One region of the Streptomyces sp. C36 genome, then DNA from elsewhere that is predicted to be linked to it. Evidence: riboswitches for the same ligand, from Rfam matches in the RefSeq annotation. Region 1 holds a riboswitch; each other region holds the start of a gene.
What was found. Region 1 has a riboswitch for cobalamin ahead of AB4K12_RS09780 (cobalamin biosynthesis protein). Riboswitches for the same ligand answer to the same signal wherever they lie in the genome.
Positions count from the first base shown of each region.

Region 2: linked by a shared signal. The riboswitch ahead of cobN (cobaltochelatase subunit CobN) and the one ahead of AB4K12_RS09780 (cobalamin biosynthesis protein) in region 1 are both predicted to bind cobalamin.
Region 3: linked by a shared signal. The riboswitch ahead of AB4K12_RS16995 (ribonucleoside-diphosphate reductase subunit alpha) and the one ahead of AB4K12_RS09780 (cobalamin biosynthesis protein) in region 1 are both predicted to bind cobalamin.
Region 4: linked by a shared signal. The riboswitch ahead of metE (5-methyltetrahydropteroyltriglutamate--homocysteine S-methyltransferase) and the one ahead of AB4K12_RS09780 (cobalamin biosynthesis protein) in region 1 are both predicted to bind cobalamin.

Region 1 is NZ_JBFQGI010000002.1:921,834-927,367, reverse strand. Features, by position in the region: gene AB4K12_RS09805 (hypothetical protein) at 1-312, opposite strand, end outside; gene AB4K12_RS09800 (alpha/beta hydrolase) at 424-1,548, opposite strand; gene AB4K12_RS09795 (class II aldolase/adducin family protein) at 1,642-2,340, opposite strand; gene AB4K12_RS09790 (anion permease) at 2,453-3,709, shown strand; gene AB4K12_RS09785 (hypothetical protein) at 3,729-3,971, shown strand; cobalamin riboswitch at 4,109-4,235, shown strand; gene AB4K12_RS09780 (cobalamin biosynthesis protein) at 4,359-5,318, shown strand; gene AB4K12_RS09775 (cobyric acid synthase) at 5,315-5,534, shown strand, end outside.
Region 2 is NZ_JBFQGI010000003.1:671,337-676,870, reverse strand. Features, by position in the region: gene cobN (cobaltochelatase subunit CobN) at 1-1,266, opposite strand, end outside; cobalamin riboswitch at 1,365-1,516, opposite strand; gene AB4K12_RS12780 (cobalamin biosynthesis protein CobG) at 1,631-3,016, shown strand; gene AB4K12_RS12775 (precorrin-8X methylmutase) at 3,013-3,654, shown strand; gene AB4K12_RS12770 (precorrin-2 C(20)-methyltransferase) at 3,651-5,201, shown strand; gene AB4K12_RS12765 (GNAT family N-acetyltransferase) at 5,339-5,534, opposite strand, start outside.
Region 3 is NZ_JBFQGI010000005.1:131,095-136,628, reverse strand. Features, by position in the region: gene mctP (monocarboxylate uptake permease MctP) at 1-527, shown strand, start outside; cobalamin riboswitch at 699-856, shown strand; gene AB4K12_RS16995 (ribonucleoside-diphosphate reductase subunit alpha) at 1,020-3,410, shown strand; gene AB4K12_RS16990 (ribonucleotide-diphosphate reductase subunit beta) at 3,410-4,426, shown strand; gene AB4K12_RS16985 (YciI family protein) at 4,529-4,879, shown strand; gene def (peptide deformylase) at 4,938-5,534, opposite strand, start outside.
Region 4 is NZ_JBFQGI010000001.1:263,039-268,572, reverse strand. Features, by position in the region: gene metE (5-methyltetrahydropteroyltriglutamate--homocysteine S-methyltransferase) at 1-1,282, opposite strand, end outside; cobalamin riboswitch at 1,439-1,588, opposite strand; gene AB4K12_RS01135 (3-hydroxybutyryl-CoA dehydrogenase) at 1,690-2,586, opposite strand; gene aceA (isocitrate lyase) at 2,583-3,869, opposite strand; gene AB4K12_RS01125 (short-chain fatty acyl-CoA regulator family protein) at 4,081-5,490, shown strand.

The DNA.
Region 1 (5,534 bases):
GGCGAGGCGGGCGCGGTCCCACTCGGAGCGCACCTGGCCGGCCGTCAGTCCCAGTGCCGCGGCGGCCCGGTCGACGGTCTCGTCGCACAACCCGCCGCCGCGGGCGCACTCGTCGGCGGCCCAGCGGGCCAGCCGGACCGCGCCGGCGAGTCCTGCTCTGGCCTGCCGGGCCAGTTCCGGCCGGGCCGGGGTGCCTGCGGGCGGTCGGGGCGCCGGGCGGGAGCCCCGGTTCGCCACGGCCCGGCGGGCGGCGGCGATCGGCTGTCGGGGGACGAGTCTGAGCCGGGAGTCGCGCGGAGTACGGGACGTCACAGGAGCAGTCTTGCCGTTCACGCTCCGAAAACCCAATCGGAATCAACTATCCGGCCGCGCGCACCCCGTGATGGGAAGTCGCAGGCAGGGCGCGGGCGCCGCGCGCGCCCGCTACATCAGGGGGATCAGGAAGCGCCGCAGGGTCTCCTCGTAGCCCGCCGGATCGACGTTCCAGGACCCGGCGTGGCCGGCTCCGCGGACGGTCCGCAGGGTGATCAGTTCCGGTCGTCCGGCGGCGAGTTCGCGGGAGTGCTCCAGCGGCGCGAGGGGGTCGTCGGTGCCGTGCACCACGAGGGTGGGTACGGACACGTGGGCCGGGTCGGCGGCGTCCAGCAGGCTGCCGGGGGCGAGGCCGATCCTGCCCTCGGTCGCCCGGACCGCAAGCGGAATGAGTGGTGCCGGGACGCGGTGGGCGGCGAGGGCGCGCAGCGCGGCGGGCCAGTCGAGGACCGGGGAGTCCAGCACGAGGCCGGCGACATGGCGACCGAGCGAGGACTCCTGGGCGGCGAGCAGGGCCATGGTGGCGCCGGTGGACCAGCCGTGCAGCACGACGCGGCGGGCGCCGTGGCGCAGGGCGTACCGCAGGGCGGCATCGAGATCCCGCCATTCCCTCGCGCCGAAGTGGCTGATTCCGTGCGCCGGGCGGGGTGCTCCGGGGTCGCCCCGGTAGGTGACGGCGAGCACGGGCAGCCGCTGGGCGTGCAGGAACGGCAGGAGGTTCATGGCGTGCTCGCGCGTGGTGCCCAGGCCGTGCACGGTGATCACCCAGGTGTCGCGGGCGGCGGGCACGAACCAGGCGGGCAGCGGTCCCAGCTCGCCGGGCACGTCCACGTCGGCGTGGTCCAGGCCGAGCGCGTCGCGCGGGTTGCCCGCGTGCAGCCGCGGGGTCAGCCAGACGTGGTCGCCCTGCCGCGGACTGCCGTGCGCGACGCGCTCCAGGCGCCGTACGACGCAGTGGTGGGGGTGCGAGACGTCGGCCACCACGCCCCCGATCACGGCGTGCACGCCGCGCCCGGTCAGGCCGTAGGTGCCGGGGCGCAGCGCGGCGGGGGTGCGGGTGAGCGTGACGGTGCCCGGGCCGGTGTCGTGGACGGCGATCCTCGCCTCGCCGGGCGGCGGCCGGCCGGGGCCGGCCTTGAGGGCAGCGTCACCGGCGTACCGTCCGGCCGCCACCGCGGCCGCTCCGGCACCGATCACGGTGGCGGCGGTCAGGGCCGCCGCCCGGCGCGGGTCCATCACCCCCAGTGTGGGCTCGGGCCCCGGCCGGGGCCAGTGGGCGTGGCGGCCCGGCGCGCCGCGCCCGCGGGACGTGCGCGCCGGGGCCCGGGGTCACTCCCCCCGCTGCCCGTAGCCGCGCAGCCGGGCGGCCGTCTCGTCCAGCTGCCCGGGGGTGAGCAGGGCCGGGGCGCGGCCGGGGACGGTGGCGGCGGCGAGCCAGACCCGGCACATCCACTCGAGCTGGGCGGTGCGGTCCAGGGCCTGCTCGAGGGTGGCGCCGTACGTGAGGGTTCCGTGGTTGCGCAGCAGGCAGCCGCTGCGGCCGTCGAGGGCGGCGAGGACGTGGGCGGCCAGTTCGTCGCTGCCGTAGACGGCGTAGGGGGCGACGCGGACGGGGCCGCCGAGGGCGGCGGCCATGTAGTGGATCAGCGGGACCTCGTCGACGAGGGTGGAGACGGCCGTGGCGTGCACGGCGTGGGTGTGCACGATCGCGGCGGCGTCGGTGGCGCGGTAGACGGCGAGGTGCATGGGCAGCTCGCTGGTGGGGGTCAGTTCGCCGATCACCTGGCGGCCGGCGAGGTCGACTCCGGTGATGTCGTCGGGGCCCAGACGGTCGTAGGGGACGCCGCTGGGCGTGACGAGCACCACGTCCCCGACCCTGGCGGAGACGTTGCCGGAGGTGCCGACGACCAGCCCGTCGGCCGTGGTGCGGCGGGCCGTGGCCACCACCTCGGCCCAGGCGCGCCTTGGGTCCTCGGCCGCCGGGCCGGCGTCGCGTCCGCTGCCGCTGATCTCTTCCTGCGCACTCATCGGTCGTCGCCTCCGGTTCACGAAATGGTCCGGCCGGGCCCAGTTCACCTTCCGTTCACCCTGAGTCCCTACGGTCGCCGCGTACTGACCATCGAGCTGATTGCCTGGGTGAATGGAAAACATCACGCTTCTCATCGGGATCGTGATCGTCACGGCCTTGGTGTTCGACTTTACGAACGGCTTCCACGACACGGCCAACGCCATGGCCACCACCATCTCCACCGGGGCCCTCAAGCCCAAGGTGGCCGTGGCCATGTCGGCCGTGCTCAACCTCGTCGGCGCGTTCCTGTCCGTTGAGGTCGCCAAGACGATCTCCGGCGGGATCATCGACGAGACCGCGGGCATCAGGCCGGAAGTGATCTTCGCCGGGCTCGTCGGCGCGATCGTCTGGAACCTGCTGACCTGGCTCGCGGGCCTTCCCTCCAGCTCCTCGCACGCCCTCTTCGGCGGCCTGATCGGTGCCACGGTCGTCGCCGTCGGCTTCGACGCGGTCAACACCGACAAGGTCGTGATGAAGGTCCTCATCCCGGCCGTCGCCGCGCCGCTGGTGGCCGGCATCGCCGCCTGGTGCGCGACCCGGCTCACCTACCGCCTCGCCCGGGGCCGCGACGAGCAGGAGACCGCCAAGGGCTACCGCGCCGGGCAGATCGCCTCGGCCGCCCTGGTCTCCCTCGCCCACGGCACCAACGACGCCCAGAAGACCATGGGTGTGATCACCCTCGCGCTGGTCGCCGGCGGCGTCGTCGCCCCGCACTCCGACCCGCCCATGTGGGTCATCGTCTCCGCGGGCCTGGCCATCGCGCTCGGTACGTACCTCGGCGGCTGGCGCATCATCCAGACGCTCGGCAAGGGTCTGACCGACATCAAGCCCGCCCAGGGCTTCGCCGCCCAGACCGGCGCCGCGACCGTCATCCTCGCCTCCTCGCACATCGGCTTCGCGCTCTCCACCACCCAGGTCTGCTCCGGCTCGATCATGGGCGCCGGCCTCGGCCGCAAGGGCGGCGTGGTGCGCTGGTCCACCGCCGGCCGCATGGTCATGGCCTGGGGCCTGACCCTGCCCGCCGCGGGCCTGGTCGCCGGTGGCGCCGCCCTCCTCGCCGACCAGGGCGACTGGGGCGTGGCCGCGGTCGCCGTCCTCGGCCTCGGCGTCTCGGGCGCGATCTGGCTGGCCTCGCGCCGCAAGCCGGTGACGCACGACAACGTCAACGACCTCAACCAGCCGCAGGGCGTGGACGCCGAGCCCCTCGAGCCCGCCGGCGTCATCACCGCCGCCCTCCAGGCCGTCGCCCCGCCGCCGGCCGGCCCCCTGGCCGCCGCCCCGGCGACCGCCTCCTCCGCCCCCGCCGCCCCCGCCGCGGCGACGAGCTAAGGAACCAAGGAACCCCGTCATGCAGATCAACTGGGAAGCCCTCGGCCAGGTCTTCGGCGTCAGCCTCGTCGTGACCGTCGCGCTCGTCGGCGTCTTCACCCTCGGCATCGTCGGCACCGCGCCCCGCAAGGCCCAGGAGCAGCCGGACGGCACCGTCGCCGCGCCCGTCGCTCCCAACGCGCTCCTGCGCACCGGCGCGTACGCCTGCTTCGCGCTGTGCGCGGCCGCCGTCGGATACGGCATCTTCCTCATCGTCTCCTGAGGGCGCCCTCCGGGTGCTTCCGAGCGCCCGGAGCACCTCCGCATATCCCTCCCACGGCCCGGGAAGGCCGCAGGTCAGCTGTGAGTTGACTGCCCTTCCCGGGCCGTGGTGCACTTCCGGAGCCAAACGGCGACAGCAGAGGAAGCCGGTGTGAATCCGGCGCGGTCCCGCCACTGTCACCGGGGAGCGTCCTCCACCGAGGGCCACGGCCCGCCCCGCGGGCTGGAAGGCCGGAGCGACGTCGATCCGGGAGCCAGGAGACTCTGGTCGCCGGTCACGTCGAGCCAGGGCGCGGACCCTGAGTGAGGACACATCGCCATGCCCGGCCGCCGCATACCGTCCGACAGTGAGCCCCCCTTCCGCCGAGGCGCGACGGCGGCCTGACCGATGCGCGCCGATCACCTCGGTTTCGCGTGCGGTGCGGCCCTCGGCTTCGCCGGTGACCTCCTCCTCGGCGACCCCCGCCGCGGCCATCCCGTGGCCGCCTTCGGGCGCGCCGCGCACGCCGTCGAACAGCGCCTGTGGCGCGACCATCGCGGCACGGGCGCCCTGCACACCCTGCTGTGCGCGGGCGGCGCCGTGGCCGGCGCCGGGCTGCTGGCCCGTACCGCACGCCCCTCCCCCACGGCGCGCGTCGCCCTGACCGCCGCCGCCACCTGGGCCGTCCTGGGCGGCACATCGCTGGGCCGCGAGGCGCGCGCCGTCGGCGGGGCGCTCGCCGCCGGCGACCTGGCGGCCGCCCGGAAGCGGCTGCCCCACCTGTGCGGCCGCGATCCGCAGGCCCTGGACGAGCAGCAGATCGCGCGCGCGGTCGTGGAGTCCGTCGCCGAGAACACCTCCGACGCCGTCGTGGGCGCCCTGGTGTGGGGAGCGCTCGGCGGCGTGCCCGGGCTGGTGGGCTTCCGCGCCGTGAACACCCTCGACGCCATGGTCGGCCACAGGTCCCCGCGCTACCGCCGGTTCGGCTGGGCCTCCGCCCGCCTCGACGACGTCGCCGGCTGGCCCGGCGCCCGGCTCACCGCCGCCCTCGCCGTCCTCGCGGGCCCCGACCCGCGCGGCGCCCTGCGCGTCGCCCGCCGCGACGCCTCCCGCCACCCCAGCCCCAACGCCGGCCCCGTCGAGGCCGCCTTCGCCGGGGCGCTCGGGGTACGCCTCGGCGGCACCCTCGCCTACGCGGGCCGCGTCGAGCACCGCCCCGTCCTGGGCGCGGAGAACCGGCCGGTCGAGGTCGCGGACGTCGAACGCGCGGTGCGGCTCTCGCGCCGGGTGTCGGTCCTGGCCCTGGGAACGGCCCTGCTGACTAGGACGGTCGTCGCGACCGTGACGAGGAGGAAGCGTTGTCGGTGACAGCTGGGAGGGGCGGGGGCCTGCTGGTGGCCGGCACGACCTCCGACGCGGGCAAGAGCGTGGTGACCGCCGGGATCTGCCGCTGGCTGGTCCGCAAGGGCGTCAACGTCGCGCCGTTCAAGGCGCAGAACATGTCGCTCAACTCGTACGTCACGCGCGAGGGCGCGGAGATAGGGCGCGCGCAGGCCATGCAGGCCGCGGCCGCGCGCGTCGAGC
Region 2 (5,534 bases), on a different contig from region 1:
GCGCTTGTAGTCGGCGGCCGGGATACGGACCGGGTTGCTGGCCAGCTGCTCCTCGGTGAGCCAGTCCTGGTCGTGGCCGCCGGCCTCGATGAGGGCGTAGATGAGCTCGTCGCCGTCGCCGGAGGCGAGGCCGGGCACGGCCTCGTCGCCGAAGTCGTAGCCCTCCTCGCGCAGTCGGCGCAGCAGGGCGACGGCACTGGCGGGGGTGTCGAGGCCGACGGCGTTGCCGATGCGGGAGTGCTTGGTGGGGTAGGCGGACAGGACGAGGGCGATCCGCTTGTCGGCGGCCGGGATGTGGCGCAGCCGGGCGTGGCGCACGGCGATGCCGGCCACGCGGGCGGCGCGCTCCATGTCGGCGACATAGGCGGGCAGGCCGTCCTCGTCGACCTCCTTGAAGGAGAACGGAACGGTGATGATGCGGCCGTCGAACTCGGGCACGGCGACCTGGGTGGCGGCGTCGAGCGGCGAGAGCCCCTCGTCGTTCTCCTCCCACGCGCTGCGCGGCCCGGTCAGGCACAGCGCCTGCAGGATCGGTACGTCGAGCGCGGCGAGGGCGCCGGCGTCCCAGGACTCGTCGTCGCCGCCGGCGGAGGCCTCGGCGGGGCGGGTGCCGCCGGCCGCGAGGACGGTGGTGACGATGGCGTCGGCGCCGCGCAGGGCGTCGATCAGTTCGGGTTCGGGGGCGCGCAGGGAGGCGACGTACAGCGGCAGCGCGCGGCCTCCGGCGTCCTCGATCGCCCCGCACAGGGCCTCGACGAAGGCGGTGTTGCCGCTCATGTGGTGCGCGCGGTAGTAGAGCACCGCGACGAGCGGGCCGCTCGCGCCGGGCTTGGGGGTGCGCTCCAGCTCGCCCCAGGCGGGGGCGGCGGCCGGGGGCTCGAAGCCGTGGCCGGTGAGCAGCACGGTGTCCGAGAGGAAGCGGGCGAGCTGCTCGAGGTTGGCCGGGCCGCCGTGGGCGAGGTAGGCGTGGGCCTCGGCGGCGATGCCGACGGGGACCGTGGAGGCCTCCATCAGCTGGGCGTCGGGTGCCTGTTCGCCGGTGAGGACGACGACGGGCCGCGGGCCGGCGAGCAGCAGGTCCAGGCCCTCCTGCCAGGCGCGGAGGCCGCCGAGGAGGCGTACGACGACGAGGTCGGTGCCCTCCAGGAGCGCCGGGAGCTCGTCCAGCGCGAGCCGGGCGGGGTTGGCGAGCCGGTAGGACACCGGGCCGCCGGCCGCGCGGGCGCTGAGCAGGTCGGTGTCGGAGGTCGACAGGAGAAGGATCACGCGGCGCTCCCGAGTGCGAGTGCTTCGAGGGTCGCCCGGGGTGCGCGGCACCGGAACGTGCGCATGCTGCGGCTGGCCTTCCTCGGGGTCCGCGCCCCGGGCGGTGGGAAGACGGCGGGAGTTCCTGACTCGCCCGGCATCGCTGCCGTGCTCACAGTGGCGGGACCGTGCCGGAGTCTCACCGGCTTCCTCCCCTGTCGCCGTCTCTGGCGTCCGGCGGACCCATGGCTCCGCCGATGAGCCATAGTAGCGAGCGGAACCCCGATGACCAGCGCGTGTTCCGTTCTCCCGCCCCTGCCGCCCGGAGCCGGCGAACCGGGGCGGGCGGGGCCGCGGAGAGGTGCCCCTCGGTATGCTCGCGGCCATGTCCGCCACCCCCACGTCCGGCCGCGAGAGCGGTGACCGCTGCCCCGGCGCGCTGCGGCTGCACGCCGCGGACGACGGGGCGCTGGCGCGCGTCCGGCTGCCCGGCGGTCTGCTGACGTCCGTTCAGGCCGAGGTGCTGGCCGGCCTGGCCGAGGAGCTGGGCGACGGCCGTCTCGACATCACCTCGCGCGGCAACGTCCAGCTGCGCGGCCTGCCGGACGCCTGCGGCGCGGCCCTGGGAGGGCGGCTGCGCGCGGCCGGGCTGCTGCCGTCGGACCGTCACGAGCGGATCCGCAACGTGGTGGCGTCGCCGCTGTGCGGGCTGGACGGGCGGGATGACGGGCGGACCGACGCGCGCGTGGATGTGCAGGCCTGGGCGCGCGCCCTGGACGGGCTTCTGTGCGCCGGAGAAGGCGCAGGAGAAGGCGCAGGAGAAGGCGCAGGAGAAGGCGCAGGAGAAGACGAAGCAGGAACAAGCGACTTGTCGGGATTGTCGGGCCGTTTCCTCTTCGGTCTCGACGACGGCCGCGGCGACATCGTGGCTCTGGCGCCCGATGTGACGTTGATCGCAGAGCGGGACGGCCGGCACGCCCTGCTGTGCTTCGGCACCGCCGGCCCCGCCGTGCGCCTCGCCTCCGGCGACGCCCCTCGCGCGGCCCTCCTCGCCGCGCGGGCGTTCCTCGCGGCACGGCGCGCGAGCGGCGTCGGGGCCTGGCGCGTACGCGACCTCGCCCCCGAACAGCGGCCGTCCCCCGAGCGGTTGGCCGAGCGGCTCGCCGCCGCCGGGATCGCCTGCTCGCTCGTACCGCGCCTCACGCTCCCCCACGGCCCGGCGCCCCCGCCGGGCGCGGTGCACGGCCGGGACGGGCGGTGGGCGCTGTCCCTGGCGGCGCCCCTGGGACGGCTGACCGTGGGCCAGTGGCGTCTGGTCGCCGGTGCCGCCGCCCAGGACGGCGACGGCGAACTGCGTGTGACACCCTGGCGCGGCATCGTCGTGCCGGGGCTGACGGCCGTGGCGGGCGCCGCCCACCGCACGGCGTTCGCCGACGCGGGCCTGGTCGTCTCCCCCGACTCCCCCTGGCACGGGGCCGGCGCCTGCGCGGGCCGTCCCGGGTGCGCGAAGTCCCTCGCGGACGTACGGGCCGACGCGGCCGCCTGCCTCACCGGGACGCTCCCTGGCGGGGCGGACGTCCTGCCGGTGTACTGGTCCGGGTGCGAGCGGCGCTGCGGGCACCCCGGCGGCCGGTGGGTCGACGTGCTCGCCACGGACGAGGGCTACCGGCTCGCCGTGCGGGACGATGCGGCGCGAGGACCGGCGACGGCGAGGACGGTGCCGGCGCGAGAGATGGCCGACGCGGTGGCGGCGGCCCGTACCACGACATGAACGAGGGCCAAGTGTTCGACTACGACAAGGACGGCGCGTCCATCTACCGCCAGTCCTTCGCCACCATCCGGGCCGAGGCCGACCTCGGCGGGCTGCCCGCCGACGTCAGCCGGGTCGCGGTCCGCATGATCCACGCCTGTGGGATGACGGACCTCGTCAAGGACCTGGCGTACTCCCCCGGCGTGGTGGCGAAGGCGCGCGCCGCGCTGCTCGCCGGCGCGCCCATCCTCTGCGACGCGAACATGGTCGCCTCGGGAGTGACCCGCAAGCGGCTGCCCGCGGACAACGAGGTGCTGTGCACGCTCGCCGATCCGGCGGTTCCGGATCTGGCGGCGCGCATGGGCACGACCCGCAGCGCCGCCGCCCTGGAGCTGTGGCACGAGAAGCTGGACGGCGCCGTCGTCGCGGTGGGCAACGCGCCGACCGCGCTGTTCCGCCTGCTGGAGATGGTGGCGGAGGGCGCGCCCCGCCCGGCGGCCGTGCTCGGCATCCCGGTCGGCTTCATCGGCGCCGCCGAGTCCAAGGACGCGCTGGCCGACAGCCCGCTGGGGCTGGAGTACCTGGTGGTGCGGGGGCGGCGGGGCGGCAGCGCCATGGCCGCGGCCGCGATCAACGCGATAGCGAGCGAGGAAGAGTGAGCGAGCAGCACCCGCGGACCGAGCGGCGTCCGCAGACCGACCGGCACCCGCGGACGACGGGCCGGCTGTACGGGGTGGGGCTCGGCCCCGGCGACCCGTCACTGATGACCCTGCGGGCCGTCGAGACCATCGCCGCGGCCGACGTCGTCGCCTACCACAGCGCCCGGCACGGCCGCAGCATCGCGCGCTCGATCGCCGAACGCCACCTGCGCCCGGACCACATCGAGGAGCGGCTGGTCTACCCGGTCACCACGGAGACCACCGACCACCCCGGCGGCTACCGGGCCGCGATGGAGGAGTTCTACGAGGAGGCCGCGGCCCGGCTGGCCGCGCACCTGGACGCCGGGCGCACCGTGGCCGTCCTCGCCGAGGGCGACCCGCTCTTCTACAGCTCGTACATGCACATGCACAAGCGGCTCGCCCACCGCTACCCCACGGAGGTCGTGCCCGGGGTCACCTCGGTGAGCGCCGCGGCCGCCCGCCTCGGGGAACCGCTCGTCGAGGCCGAGGAGGTGCTCACCATCCTGCCGGGCACCCTGCCCGAGGAGGAGCTCGCGGCCCGGCTCGCCGCCACCGACTCGGCGGTCGTGATGAAACTCGGCCGCACGTTCCCGGCGGTGCGGGGCGCGCTGGAACGGGCGGGCCGGCTGGAGGAGGCGCGGTACGTCGAACGCGCCACGATGAGCGGTGAGCGCACGGGCCGGCTGGCGGACATCGACCCGGAGTCGGTGCCGTACTTCTCGGTGGCGGTGCTGCCGAGCCGCGTCGGCACCGAGCCGGAGCCCGCGGCCTCCGGCGAGGTCGTGGTCGTCGGGCTCGGCCCGGCGGGCCCGCTGTGGCTCACCCCGGAGGCGCGCGGCGCGCTGGCGGCGGCGCAGGACGTCGTCGGCTACAGCACCTACGTGGACCGGGTGCCCGTACGCCCCGGCCAGCGCCGCCACCCCTCCGACAACAAAGTGGAGTCCGAGCGCGCCGAGTTCGCCCTCGACCTCGCCCGCCAGGGCCGCCGGGTCGCGGTGGTCTCGTCGGGCGACCCGGGCGTCTTCGCCATGGCCACGGCCGTCCTGGAGGTCGCCTCCGAGGACCCCTACCGCGAGATCCCGGTGCGCGTGGTCCCCGGCATGACGGCCGCCCACGCGGCCGCCGCCCGGGCGGGCGCCCCCCTCGGCCACGACTACGCCGTCGTCTCCCTCTCCGACCGCCTCAAGCCCTGGGAGGTCATCGCCGAACGGCTGCGCGCCGCGGCGGCCGCGGACCTGGTCCTCGCCCTCTACAACCCCGGCTCCCGCTCCCGCCTCTGGCAGGTCGGCAAGGCCCGCGAGCTCCTCCTCGAGCACCGCACCCCGGAAACCCCCGTGGTCCTCGCCCGCGACGTGGGCGGCCCCGAGGAGTCCGTACGCGTCGTCCGCCTCGGCGAACTCGACCCCGCACAGGTCGACATGCGCACCCTGCTGATCGTGGGCTCCACGCAGACCCGGGCGGTACGACGAGGCGCATCCGGCACGGAAGAGATCGCCTGGACCCCCCGCCGCTACCCCGAGCGCTGACGCGCGACCCCGCCCCCTTCGGCACGGCGCCCGCCGTGCCCCGTCCCCGTCCCCGGCAAGCGCATCCGCCCGGGGGCGGGGCATCGCGTGGGGGGGCGGGGGGCGACCGGGCCCTACGCGCGCGAGGGGCGTGCGTGTCAGCGCAGACCGAGCAGCATCACGTCATGGAGGTCCGCGCCCTCCCACGGGCGCGCCTCGCCGATCTTGCAGTATCCCCACGCCCGGTAGGCGGCCGATGCCGCCTTGCTGTCCGGGTGGACGTTGAGCAGCACGCGCTCCGCCTCGATGCCGTCGACCAGTGCCTCGTGCAAGCGGCGCGCGACGCCCTGCCGG
Region 3 (5,534 bases), on a different contig from region 1:
TCTACAAGGAGTTCCTCAAGCCGGACGCCTCGCCCGAACACGAGGCGAAGGTGTCCAAGCTCGCCTCCCTGCTCGTCAAGGTCGGAGCGCTCGTTTTCGTCCTCACCATGGACAAAACGGTCGCCATCAACTTCCAGCTGCTCGGCGGCATATGGATCCTGCAGACGATCCCGGCGCTCGTCGGCGGGCTCTTCACCCGCTGGTTCCACCGCTGGGCCCTGCTGGCGGGCTGGGCGGCCGGCATGGGGTACGGCACCTGGCGGGCGTACGCTACGCCGAGCGCCACCCAGTCCCACTTCGGGAACACCAACCTCATCCCCTTCCTCGGGGAGAAGGGCTACATCGGCCTCACCGCGTTCGCCCTCAATGTGATCGTCGTCATCGTGGCGACCTTCGTCCTGAAGGCGATCAAGGCTCCCGACGGCGTCGACCAGACCAGCCCGTCGGACTACACCGCGGACGCCGGCGACCCGGGCGTCCCGGCGGAGCTCCCCCCGGCCACCGCGGGGGCCCCTGGCGGCCACTGACAGCACCCTGGCGGGCCCGCCGGACCCGCCCCGACATCAGGGCCGCCACACCCCTCTCCGGGGGGCGTGGCGGCCCTTTCGCGTGGCCTTCCGTAGCCTTGTGGAGGCCTTGCGCAGCCCGCCCGTTAGCACATTCAGCGACCGTGTCATGACGGGACGACACAACATGTGGGGGCGCGTACGAGGGGCGGCACTAGATGTATGCTCGTCCTCGCTGATGTCGCAGGGGAATCCGGTGAAAGTCCGGAACTGTCCCGCAACGGTGTATGTGTGCGCATATACCCAGCGCACCTGTAGTCCGAGGACCTGCCGCCAGCGCGCCCACCACCGAGCCTGCCCTGGGCTCGGCTATGGGCGTTGAATTCGTCCGGGCCCCGCGGGTTGGGCCGACGGACGCCTACGAGGCATGCCCCGGTGCATTCGGCATGCCCGTACGCGACCGTCGCGCGCACCCGCCCGGGCCCACCCCAGCCGAGCGAGGGAGAGCCACACGTGACCATCGCGCCCGCAGATCCGGTCTCAGCGAACGCGGAAGCGACCGGCGGTCCCGGGACCGCGCTGCTGCGCACCCTGACCGACCTCACCGCAGACCTGCCTTCCACCGACCCGGGCAAGGTCGCCGCCGCCGCGCTGCGCGGCCGCAGCGCCGCGTCGGACGAGGCCGAGCTGCGCTCCCTCGCCACCGAGGCCGCCGCCGGCCTGATCGCCGAGGAACCGGAGTACTCCCGCCTCGCCGCCCGGCTGCTCACCCGCGCCATCGCCGACGAGGCGGCCGGCGAGGGTGCGACCTCCTTCTCCGCCTCGGTGGCCGTCGGCCACCGTGAGGGCCTGATCGCGGACGAGACCGCCGCGTTCGTCAAGGAGCACTCCGAGCGCCTGGACGCGCTGGTCGCCAAGGCTCTCGCCGACGGCGCCGACGACCGCTTCGGCTACTTCGGCCTGCGCACCCTGCACAGCCGCTACCTGCTGCGCCACCCGATCACCCGCAACGTGATCGAGACCCCGCAGCACTTCCTGCTGCGCGTGGCCTGCGGCCTGGCCGAGGACCACTCCGTGCGGGCCCTGGAGGACGTCGCCGAGCTCTACGGGCTCACCAGCACGCTCTCCTACCTGCCCTCCTCCCCCACGCTCTTCAACTCGGGCACCCGCCACCCGCAGATGTCGTCCTGCTACCTGCTGGACTCTCCGCTGGACGAGCTGGACTCGATCTACGACCGCTACCACCAGGTGGCGCGCCTGTCGAAGCACGCGGGCGGCATCGGCCTGTCGTACTCGCGCATCCGCTCCCGCGGCTCGCTGATCCGCGGCACCAACGGCCACTCCAACGGCATTGTGCCGTTCCTGCGCACCCTCGACGCCTCCGTCGCCGCCGTGAACCAGGGCGGCCGCCGCAAGGGCGCGGCCTGCGTCTACCTCGAGACGTGGCACGCCGACATCGAGGAGTTCCTGGAGCTCCGCGACAACACCGGTGAGGAGGCCCGTCGTACCCACAACCTCAACATCGCGCACTGGATCCCGGACGAGTTCATGCGCCGCGTCGAGGCCGACGCCGACTGGTCGCTCTTCTCCCCCGCCGACACCCCGGACCTGGTCGACCTCTACGGCGACGAGTTCGACGCCGCCTACCGCGCCTACGAGGCCGCCGGCAAGGCCGTCAAGCAGATCCCCGCCCGGGTGCTGTACGCCCGCATGATGCGTACCCTCGCGCAGACCGGCAACGGCTGGATGACGTTCAAGGACGCCGCCAACCGCACCGCCAACCAGACGGCCGAGAAGGGCAAGGTAGTCCACTCCTCGAACCTCTGCACGGAGATCCTCGAGGTCACGGACGACGGCGAGACCGCGGTCTGCAACCTGGGCTCGGTCAACCTCGCGCAGCACCTCGGTGCCGACGGCGAGATGGACTGGGAGAAGCTCGACCGTACGGTCCGTACGGCCGTGACGTTCCTCGACCGCGTCGTGGACATCAACTTCTACCCGACCGAGCAGGCCGGCAACTCCAACAGCCGCTGGCGCCCGGTGGGCCTGGGCCTGATGGGTCTGCAGGACGTCTTCTTCCGCCTGCGCCTGTCCTTCGACTCCGCCGAGGCGAAGGCCCTCTCCACCAAGATCTCCGAGCGGATCATGCTCGCGGCGTACGAGGCCTCCGCCGACCTCGCCGAGCGGCACGGCCCGCACCCGGCCTGGTCCGCGACCCGCACCGCCCGCGGCGTGCTGCACCCGGACCACTACCCCAACGCCGTCGCCGCCTGGGACGACCGCTGGGAGGCGCTGCGCGCCCGCATCGCCGCCGTCGGCATGCGCAACTCGCTGCTGCTGGCGATCGCCCCGACCGCCACCATCGCCTCCATCGCGGGCGTCTACGAGTGCATCGAGCCGCAGGTCTCCAACCTGTTCAAGCGCGAGACGCTCTCCGGTGAGTTCCTGCAGGTCAACACCTACCTGGTGGACGACCTCAAGAAGCTCGGCGTGTGGGACCGCACCACCCGCGACGCGATGACCGACGCCAACGGCTCGATCCAGGACATGAAGTGGATCCCGCAGGAGGTGCGCGACCTCTACCGCACCGCCTGGGAGATCCCGCAGCGCGCCCTGATCGACATGGCCGCGGCCCGTACGCCGTACCTGGACCAGAGCCAGTCGCTGAACCTCTTCATGGCCTCGCCCACCATCGGCAAGCTCAGCTCGATGTACGCGTACGCCTGGAAGCAGGGCATCAAGACGACGTACTACCTGCGCTCCCGCCCGGCCACCCGGATCGCCCGCGCCGCCTCCGCCGGTGCCGCCGCGCCGGCCACCATCCCCGTGCAGCAGGCCGCGCCCGACGCGGATGCCATCGCCTGCTCCCTTGAGAACCCCGAGTCCTGCGAGGCCTGCCAGTAATGTCCGCCGCTGAACAGAAGAACCTGCTCGACCCGGGCTTCGAGCTGACCCTGCGCCCCATGCGGTACCCGGACTTCTACGACCGCTACCGCGACGCGATCAAGAACACCTGGACCGTCGAGGAGGTCGACCTCCACTCGGACGTCGCCGACCTGGCCAAGCTGTCCCCGGGTGAGCAGCACATGATCGGCCGCCTGGTCGCGTTCTTCGCGACCGGCGACTCGATCGTGGCGAACAACCTCGTGCTGACGCTGTACAAGCACATCAACTCCCCCGAGGCGCGCCTGTACCTGTCGCGGCAGCTGTTCGAGGAGGCCGTGCACGTCCAGTTCTATCTGACGCTGCTCGACACCTACCTGCCCGACCCGGACGACCGCGCCGCGGCGTTCGACGCGGTGGAGAACATCCCCTCCATCCGCGAGAAGGCGCAGTTCTGCTTCAAGTGGATCAACGAGGTCGAGAAGATCGACCGCCTGGAGACGAAGGCCGACCGCCGTCGCTTCCTGCTCAACCTGATCTGCTTCGCGGCCTGCATCGAGGGCCTGTTCTTCTACGGCGCCTTCGCCTACGTGTACTGGTTCCGCAGCCGCGGTCTGCTGCACGGCCTGGCGACCGGCACCAACTGGGTCTTCCGCGACGAGACCATGCACATGAACTTCGCGTTCGAGGTCGTGGACACCGTCCGCCAGGAGGAGCCCGACCTCTTCGACGACGAGCTCCAGCAGCAGGTCACCGACATGCTGAAGGAGGCCGTGGAGTGCGAGCTGCAGTTCGGCCGTGACCTGTGCGGCGACGGCCTGCCGGGCATGAACACCGAGTCCATGCGCGAGTACCTCCAGTGCGTCGCCGACCAGCGCCTCCAGCGCCTGGGCTTCGCCCCGGTCTTCGGCTCGGAGAACCCTTTCTCCTTCATGGAGCTGCAGAACGTCCAGGAGCTGACCAACTTCTTCGAGCGCCGCGCGTCCGCGTACCAGGTGGCGGTCGAGGGCACGGTCGCCTTCGACGACGAGTTCTGATCCTCGCGGGTTAAATAGCCTCGAACGCGGCATCGCGTGTCTCCCGTCCGGGAATCCAGTGCGAAATCCGGACAGAACGGGAGACATGCGATGCCGCGTTTTATGATGATCGTCAAAGCGAGCGAGGACTCCGAGGCCGGCGTGATGCCGACCAAGGAGATGATCGCCGAGATGGGGCAGTACAACGAGCGGCTGGCCGGGGCCGGCGCGATGCTCGCCGGCGACGGACTGCACCCGACCTCCAAGGGGGCGCGTGTGCGGTACTCCGACGGGCCGCCCGTCGTCACCGAGGGGCCTTTCGGGAAGGCCGCCGACCAGATCGCCGGCTTCTGGATCATCGAGACCGGCTCGATGGACGAGGCCCTGGAATGGGCCCGGCGCATCCCCTTCCGCGAGGGCGAGGTCGAGGTGCGCCCGCTCTTCGAGGCCTCCGACTTCCCGGACCAGTCGTGAAACGCGTGTGGCGGGCGCTCCCTCGGGAGCGCCCGCCACATGTGCGTCGTACGCGCGATCAGCCGTTGGAGACGACCGGGTAGCGCGGGGTGCCGTCGGCCATCTGCCGCAGGGCGTCCTTGCGGTCGCGCTTGGAGAGACGGTCGATGTACAGGTAGCCGTACAGGTGGTCCGTCTCGTGCTGCAGGCAACGGGCGAAGTAGCCGGTGCCCTCGACGGCGATCGGGTTGCCGTGCAGGTCCTGGCCGCGGACGACCGCGTAGTCGGGGCGGGCCAGGGCGGCGTAGGCCGTCGGGACCGACAGGCAGCCCTCGTTGGAGTCGTCGAGGATGCGGCGGTCGGCCGGCAGGTCGTCGAGCACGGGGTTGACCACGTGGCCGACGTGGCGCACGCCCTCGTCGTCCGGGCAGTCGTAGACGAAGACCTTCAGGTCGACGCCGATCTGGTTGGCCGCCAGGCCCACGCCCTCGGCGGTGCGCTGGCTGGCGAACATGTCGTCGATCAGCTGCGCGAGCTTCTCGTCGAACTCCGTGACGTTCTTGCACTCCTTGTGGAGCACCGGGTTGCCGACGACGGTGATCGGGCGGGAGGTGCCGCGCTCGCGGTGCGCGAGCTCACGCGCCTCGCAGTCCTCGGTGTCCACGATGAACTCGCC
Region 4 (5,534 bases), on a different contig from region 1:
CGTAGGGCTGTGGGCGGCGGGTGTCGGCGGGGGTGACGGCCGTGGCGCGGGCGCGCACGGCCGGGTCGCGGGTGAGGGCGGAGGCGGCGCGGGAGGAGCGGGCGCAACGGTTGGCGGCGAGCTGCGGGGCGATGGTGTCGCCGCCCTCGTTCAGGCCGCGGGCGAGGGTGACGATCTCGTCGGTCTTCTGCCGGGCGAAGGCGAGCCAGCGGGCGACCTGCGGGTCGGCGTCGCGTTCGGCGGCGGCGTCCAGGGGCACGTGCAGCAGGGAGCAGGAGGGGGCGACGTCGACGCGGCCGGCGAGGCCGAGCAGGGTGGCGAGGGTGGCCAGGGACCGCTCGAGGTCGTTGATCCAGACGTTGCGCCCGTCGACGACGCCGGCGATCAGCCGCTTGCCGGGCAGGCCGCCGGCGGCGGCGAGGTCGCCGAGGTTGGCGGCGGCGGGCCCGGTGAAGTCCAGGGCCAGGCCGTCGACGGGCGCCTTGGCCAGCACCGGCAGGGCGTCGCCGAGCCGGTCGAAGTAGGCGGCGGCGAGCAGCTTGGGGCGGTCGGTGAGGGCGCCCAGTTCGCGGTAGGCGCGGGCGGCGGCGTTCAGTACGGCCGGGGGCTGGTCCTGGACCAGTGCGGGCTCGTCGAGCTGCACCCATGCGGCGCCGGCCGCGCGCAGGTCGGCGAGCACGTCGGCGTAGACGGGCAACAGCCGGTCGAGGAGGGTCAGCGGCTGGAAGTCCGGGGCGGTGCCGGGGGCGGGCTTGGCCAGCAGGAGGTAGGTGACGGGGCCCACCAGCACGGGCCGGGCGGCGTGGCCGGCGTCGAGGGCCTCGCGCAGTTCGCCGACGGGCTTGGCGGAGTCGGCGGTGAAGACGGTGCCGGGGCCCAGTTCGGGGACGAGGTAGTGGTAGTTGGTGTCGAACCACTTGGTCATCTCCAGCGGCGGTGCCTGCTGGGTGCCCCGGGCCATGGCGAAGTAGCCGTCGAGGGCGTCCTCGGCGACGAGGGCGCGGTGCCGCTCGGGGATGGCGCCGACCATGACGGTGGTGTCCAGGACGTGGTCGTAGAGCGAGAAGTCGCCGGTGGGGACCTCGTGGACGCCGGCGTCCGCCAGCGCTCGCCAGGCCTCGCGGCGCAGGCCGGCGGCGGTGCGGCGCAGTTCGCCGGCGCTGACGCGGCCGGCCCAGTAGCCCTCGACGGCCTTCTTCAGCTCCCGGCCGGCCCCCTGCCGGGGGTAGCCGTGGACGGTGGCCAGGGAACGCGGGGCGGGGTGGGAACGCTCGGCTGCCACGGAACTCTCCTTCGCGAGTCGCGGAACGCTCCCGGTGGCCGACGGGGTGCGAAGGAACGGCAGGACGGGGCGGGGCCGCGTCGCGCCCGCCCGTACCCGTCGGTCCGCCCACGGGACCACCGAGAACACCGCGTGCGGTCGCACGCGGGCAGTGGCAGGTATTCGGACTCGTGGGCCCGCCGCGTCCTGACGGACGCGACACCTACTGGCCGTCGCTTCCCGGGCCCTCGGGCCCAGTGCGTATGACGGCGGTCGTTCCCACTCACCGCTGCGGGGCAGTCCCGGATTCACACCGGGTTCCCTCTTGCGACGCCGCCGTCCGAAGACGGGGCGAACCGACTGCGTCCCCAGCCTAGACACACCCGGCTCCCCGGCGACAGGGGTTGCCGGGGGTTGTCCCGATCTTGCTAGCCCTCGCGGGCCGGGTGGGCGTGGAAGCCCTGCCCGCTCTTGCGGCCCAGCAGCCCGGCGTCGGTCATGCGGCGCAGCAGCGGGGGCGGCGCGTAGAGCGGTTCGCGGAACTCCTCGTACAGCGACTCGGCGATCGCCGTGAGCGTGTCCAGCCCGATGAGGTCGGCCAGGGCGAGCGGCCCCATGGGGTGGGCGCAGCCCTGCCGCATGCCGGTGTCGATGTCCTCGGGCGTGGCGAAGCCGGACTCGGCCATCCTCACGGCCGCCAACAGGTAGGGGACGAGCAGGGCGTTGACGACGAAGCCCGCCCGGTCCCTCGCCCGCACGACGTCGCGCCCCAGCGTGACGGCGGCGAAGTGCTCGGCCGCGGCCAGGGTCTCGCGCCCGGTGTGCAGGGAGGCGGCGACCTCGACGAGCGGCATCACGGGCACCGGGTTGAAGAAGTGGAGGCCGACGACGCGGTCGGCGCGGGTGGTGGCCATGCCCAGCCGCATCACGGGGATCGAGGAGGTGGTGGAGGCGAGGACGGCGGCGGGGTCCTCGACGGTCTTGTCGAGGGCGGCGAAGACCTCGGCCTTCAGTCCGGCGTCCTCGGGGACGGCCTCGACGACCAACTGCCGGTCGGCGAGGGCGTCGAGGCTCGCGGTGAAGGCCATGGCGGCCAGGGCGTCGTCGCGTTCGGCGGGGGTGACCCGGCCGCGGGCGACGGCGCGGCCGAGGGAGCGGGCGACGCGGTCGCGGGCGTCCCGGGCCGCTCCGGCGTCGGCCTCGCACACCACCGTGTCGAGTCCGGCGCGGGCGCAGACCTCGGCGATGCCCGCCCCCATCCGCCCGCCGCCGACGACCCCGACGCGCCGGATCACCGGGACGCTCACCGCGTCGGGGGCGCTCACCGGAACTGCTCCTCTTCGGTCGAGCCGCGCAGCGCGAGGGTCTCCGCGGCGGGGTTGAGGGCGGTGGAGACCAGGTCGAAGTAGCCGGTGCCGACCTCGCGCTGGTGGCGCACGGCGGTGAAGCCGTCGTTCTGGGCGGCGAACTCCCGCTCCTGCAGGTCGACGTAGGCGGTCATGCCGTGCTCGGCGTAGCCGCGGGCCAGGTCGAACATGGCGTGGTTGAGGGAGTGGAAGCCGGCCAGGGTGATGAACTGGAAGCGGTAGCCCATGGCACCGAGCTCGCGCTGGAACTTGGCGATCTGATCGTCGTCCAGCGCGGCCTTCCAGTTGAAGGACGGCGAGCAGTTGTACGCGAGCAGTTGGTCGGGATGGCGCGCGTGCACGGCCTCGGCGAACTCGCGGGCCTGGGCGAGGTCGGGGGTGCCGGTCTCCATCCACAGCAGGTCGGCGTAGGGGGCGTAGGCCAGGCCGCGGGCGATGACGGGAGCCATGCCGCCGCGCACCCGGTAGAACCCCTCGGCCGTGCGCTCGCCGGTGGTGAACGGGGCGTCGCGCTCGTCGACGTCGCTGGTCAGAAGGGTGGCGGCGAGCGCGTCGGTGCGGGCGACGATCACGGTGGGGACGCCGGCGATGTCGGCGGCGAGGCGGGCGGCGTTGAGGGTGCGGATGTGCTGGGCGGTGGGGACGAGGACCTTGCCGCCGAGGTGGCCGCATTTCTTCTCGGAGGCCAGCTGGTCCTCGTAGTGGATGCCGGCCGCGCCGGCGGCGATCATCGCCTTGGTGAGCTCGAAGGCGTTCAGGGGGCCGCCGAAGCCGGCCTCGGCGTCGGCGACGACGGGCGCCAGCCAGTCGGTGGAGGCGTCGCCCTCGGAGACGGCGATCTGGTCGGCGCGCAGCAGGGCGTTGTTCAGGCGCCGGACCACGGTGGGCACCGAGTTGGCCGGGTAGAGGCTCTGGTCGGGGTAGGTCTGCCCGGCCTGGTTGGCGTCGGCGGCGACCTGCCAGCCGGAGAGGTAGATCGCCTCCAGCCCGGCCCGGACCATCTGCACGGCCTGGCCGCCGGTGAGGGCACCCAGCGCGTGGACGTGGTCCCGCTCGTGCAGCAGCCGCCACAGCCGCTCGGCGCCGCGCCGGGCGAGGGTGTGCTCCTCGCGAACGCTGCCGGACAGCCGGATCACGTCCTCGGCGCTGTACGTGCGGTCGACGCCGCGCCAGCGGTCCTCGGTCGCCCATCGCCGCGTCAGCGTCGCGGCCGCGGTGGGTGCCTGCTCTTCCTGCGCCATGGGGGTACTCCCGGGAGACGGGTACGGGGGCGGACCGGGGTGCGGGCGCACGGGGGCGTGCGAAGGGTTGCGAACCCGGATCCGGGGGCCTGAAGCGGCCGTGAACCGACTCTCCCACCCGGCCGCGACAGGCGTCGACCGTAGCCAACTGCCAAATAGTGCGGAGTATTTGACGCGTCTTTGCGAAGGTTGCCAATGCTAGTCTCGCCGGATGAGCAAGACCTACGCGGGAGCCCGGCTGCGCCGGCTGCGCGAGGAGCGCCGGCTCACCCAGGCCGAGCTGGCCCGGCGGCTGGCCGTCTCGCCCAGCTACCTCAACCAGATGGAGCACGACGCGCGCCCGCTGACCGTGCCCGTGCTCCTGCGGCTGACCGAGACGTTCGGGGTGGACCCGGGCTTCTTCTCCGGACGGGACACCGCCCGGCTGCTCGCCGACCTGCGCGAGGCCCTCGCCGACGGCCCGGACGGCGCGCGGGTGCCGGCCGCCGAGCTGGCCGAGCTCGCGGAGCGGCTGCCGTCGGTCGCCCGCGTCCTGCTGGAGTACGACCGCCGCAACCGCGCGCTGACCGAACGCCTCGCCGAGCTCGCCGGGGACCGCGGACCGGACGCCGCCCCGGGCACGGGCCGCACCCCGCACGAGGAGGTGCGGGAGTTCTTCTACCGCCGGCAGAACTACCTCCACGACCTGGACACGGCCGCCGAGCGGCTGGCGGACGGCATCGGGCTGCGCCGCGGGGAGGTCCGCCAGGCGCTCGCCGCCCGGCTCGCCGAACGCCACGGCGTGCGGCTGGCCCCGGACGCCGGGCAGCTGCACCGCTACGACCCCGCCACCCGCGTCCTGCACCTCTCGCCCCGGCTGCGCCCCGGCCAGCAGGCCTTCCGGATGGCCACCCAGCTGGCGCTGCTGGAGTTCGGGGGCGAGCTGTCGCGGCACGCGGCCGAGGACTTCGCCGAGGACTCCCCCGCCCGGTCGCCGGCCCGCATCGGCCTCGCCAACTACTTCGCGGCCGCGCTCGTCCTGCCGTACGGCGTCTTCCACGCGGCCGCCGAGGAGATGCGCTACGACATCGAGCGGCTGGGCGACCACTTCGGCGTCGGCTACGAGACCGTGTGCCACCGCCTGTCCACGCTGCAGCGGCCGGGGGCGCGCGGCGTGCCGTTCTCGTTCGTCCGCGTCGACCGGGCGGGCAACCTCTCCAAGCGGCAGTCGGCCACCGGCTTCCACTTCTCCCGGGGCGGCGGGACGTGCCCGCTGTGGAACGTCTACGAGGCCTTCGCCTCGCCCGGCCGCGTCCAGGTGCAGATGGCGGCGATGCCGGACGGGCAGCGCTTTCTGTGGACGGCCCGCACGGTCACCCGCTACCGGGGCGGCTGGGGCGAGCCCGGCAAGACCTTCGCCATCGGCCTGGGCTGCGAGATCCGGCACGCGAGCCGGCTCGTCTACTCCGCCGGCCTCGACCTGGACGACGCGGCCGCGGCCACCCCCATCGGCATGGGCTGCAAGGTCTGCGAGCGGCTGGACTGCCCGCAGCGCGCGGTGCCCCCGCTGGGCCGGCGCCTGGCGGTCGACGAGAACCGGACGACGTTCGTTCCGTATCCCGTGGAACCCGCCGGTCCCTGAGGCCGCACGGCGGGCGCCCCTCCGGACATCCCCATAAGATGATA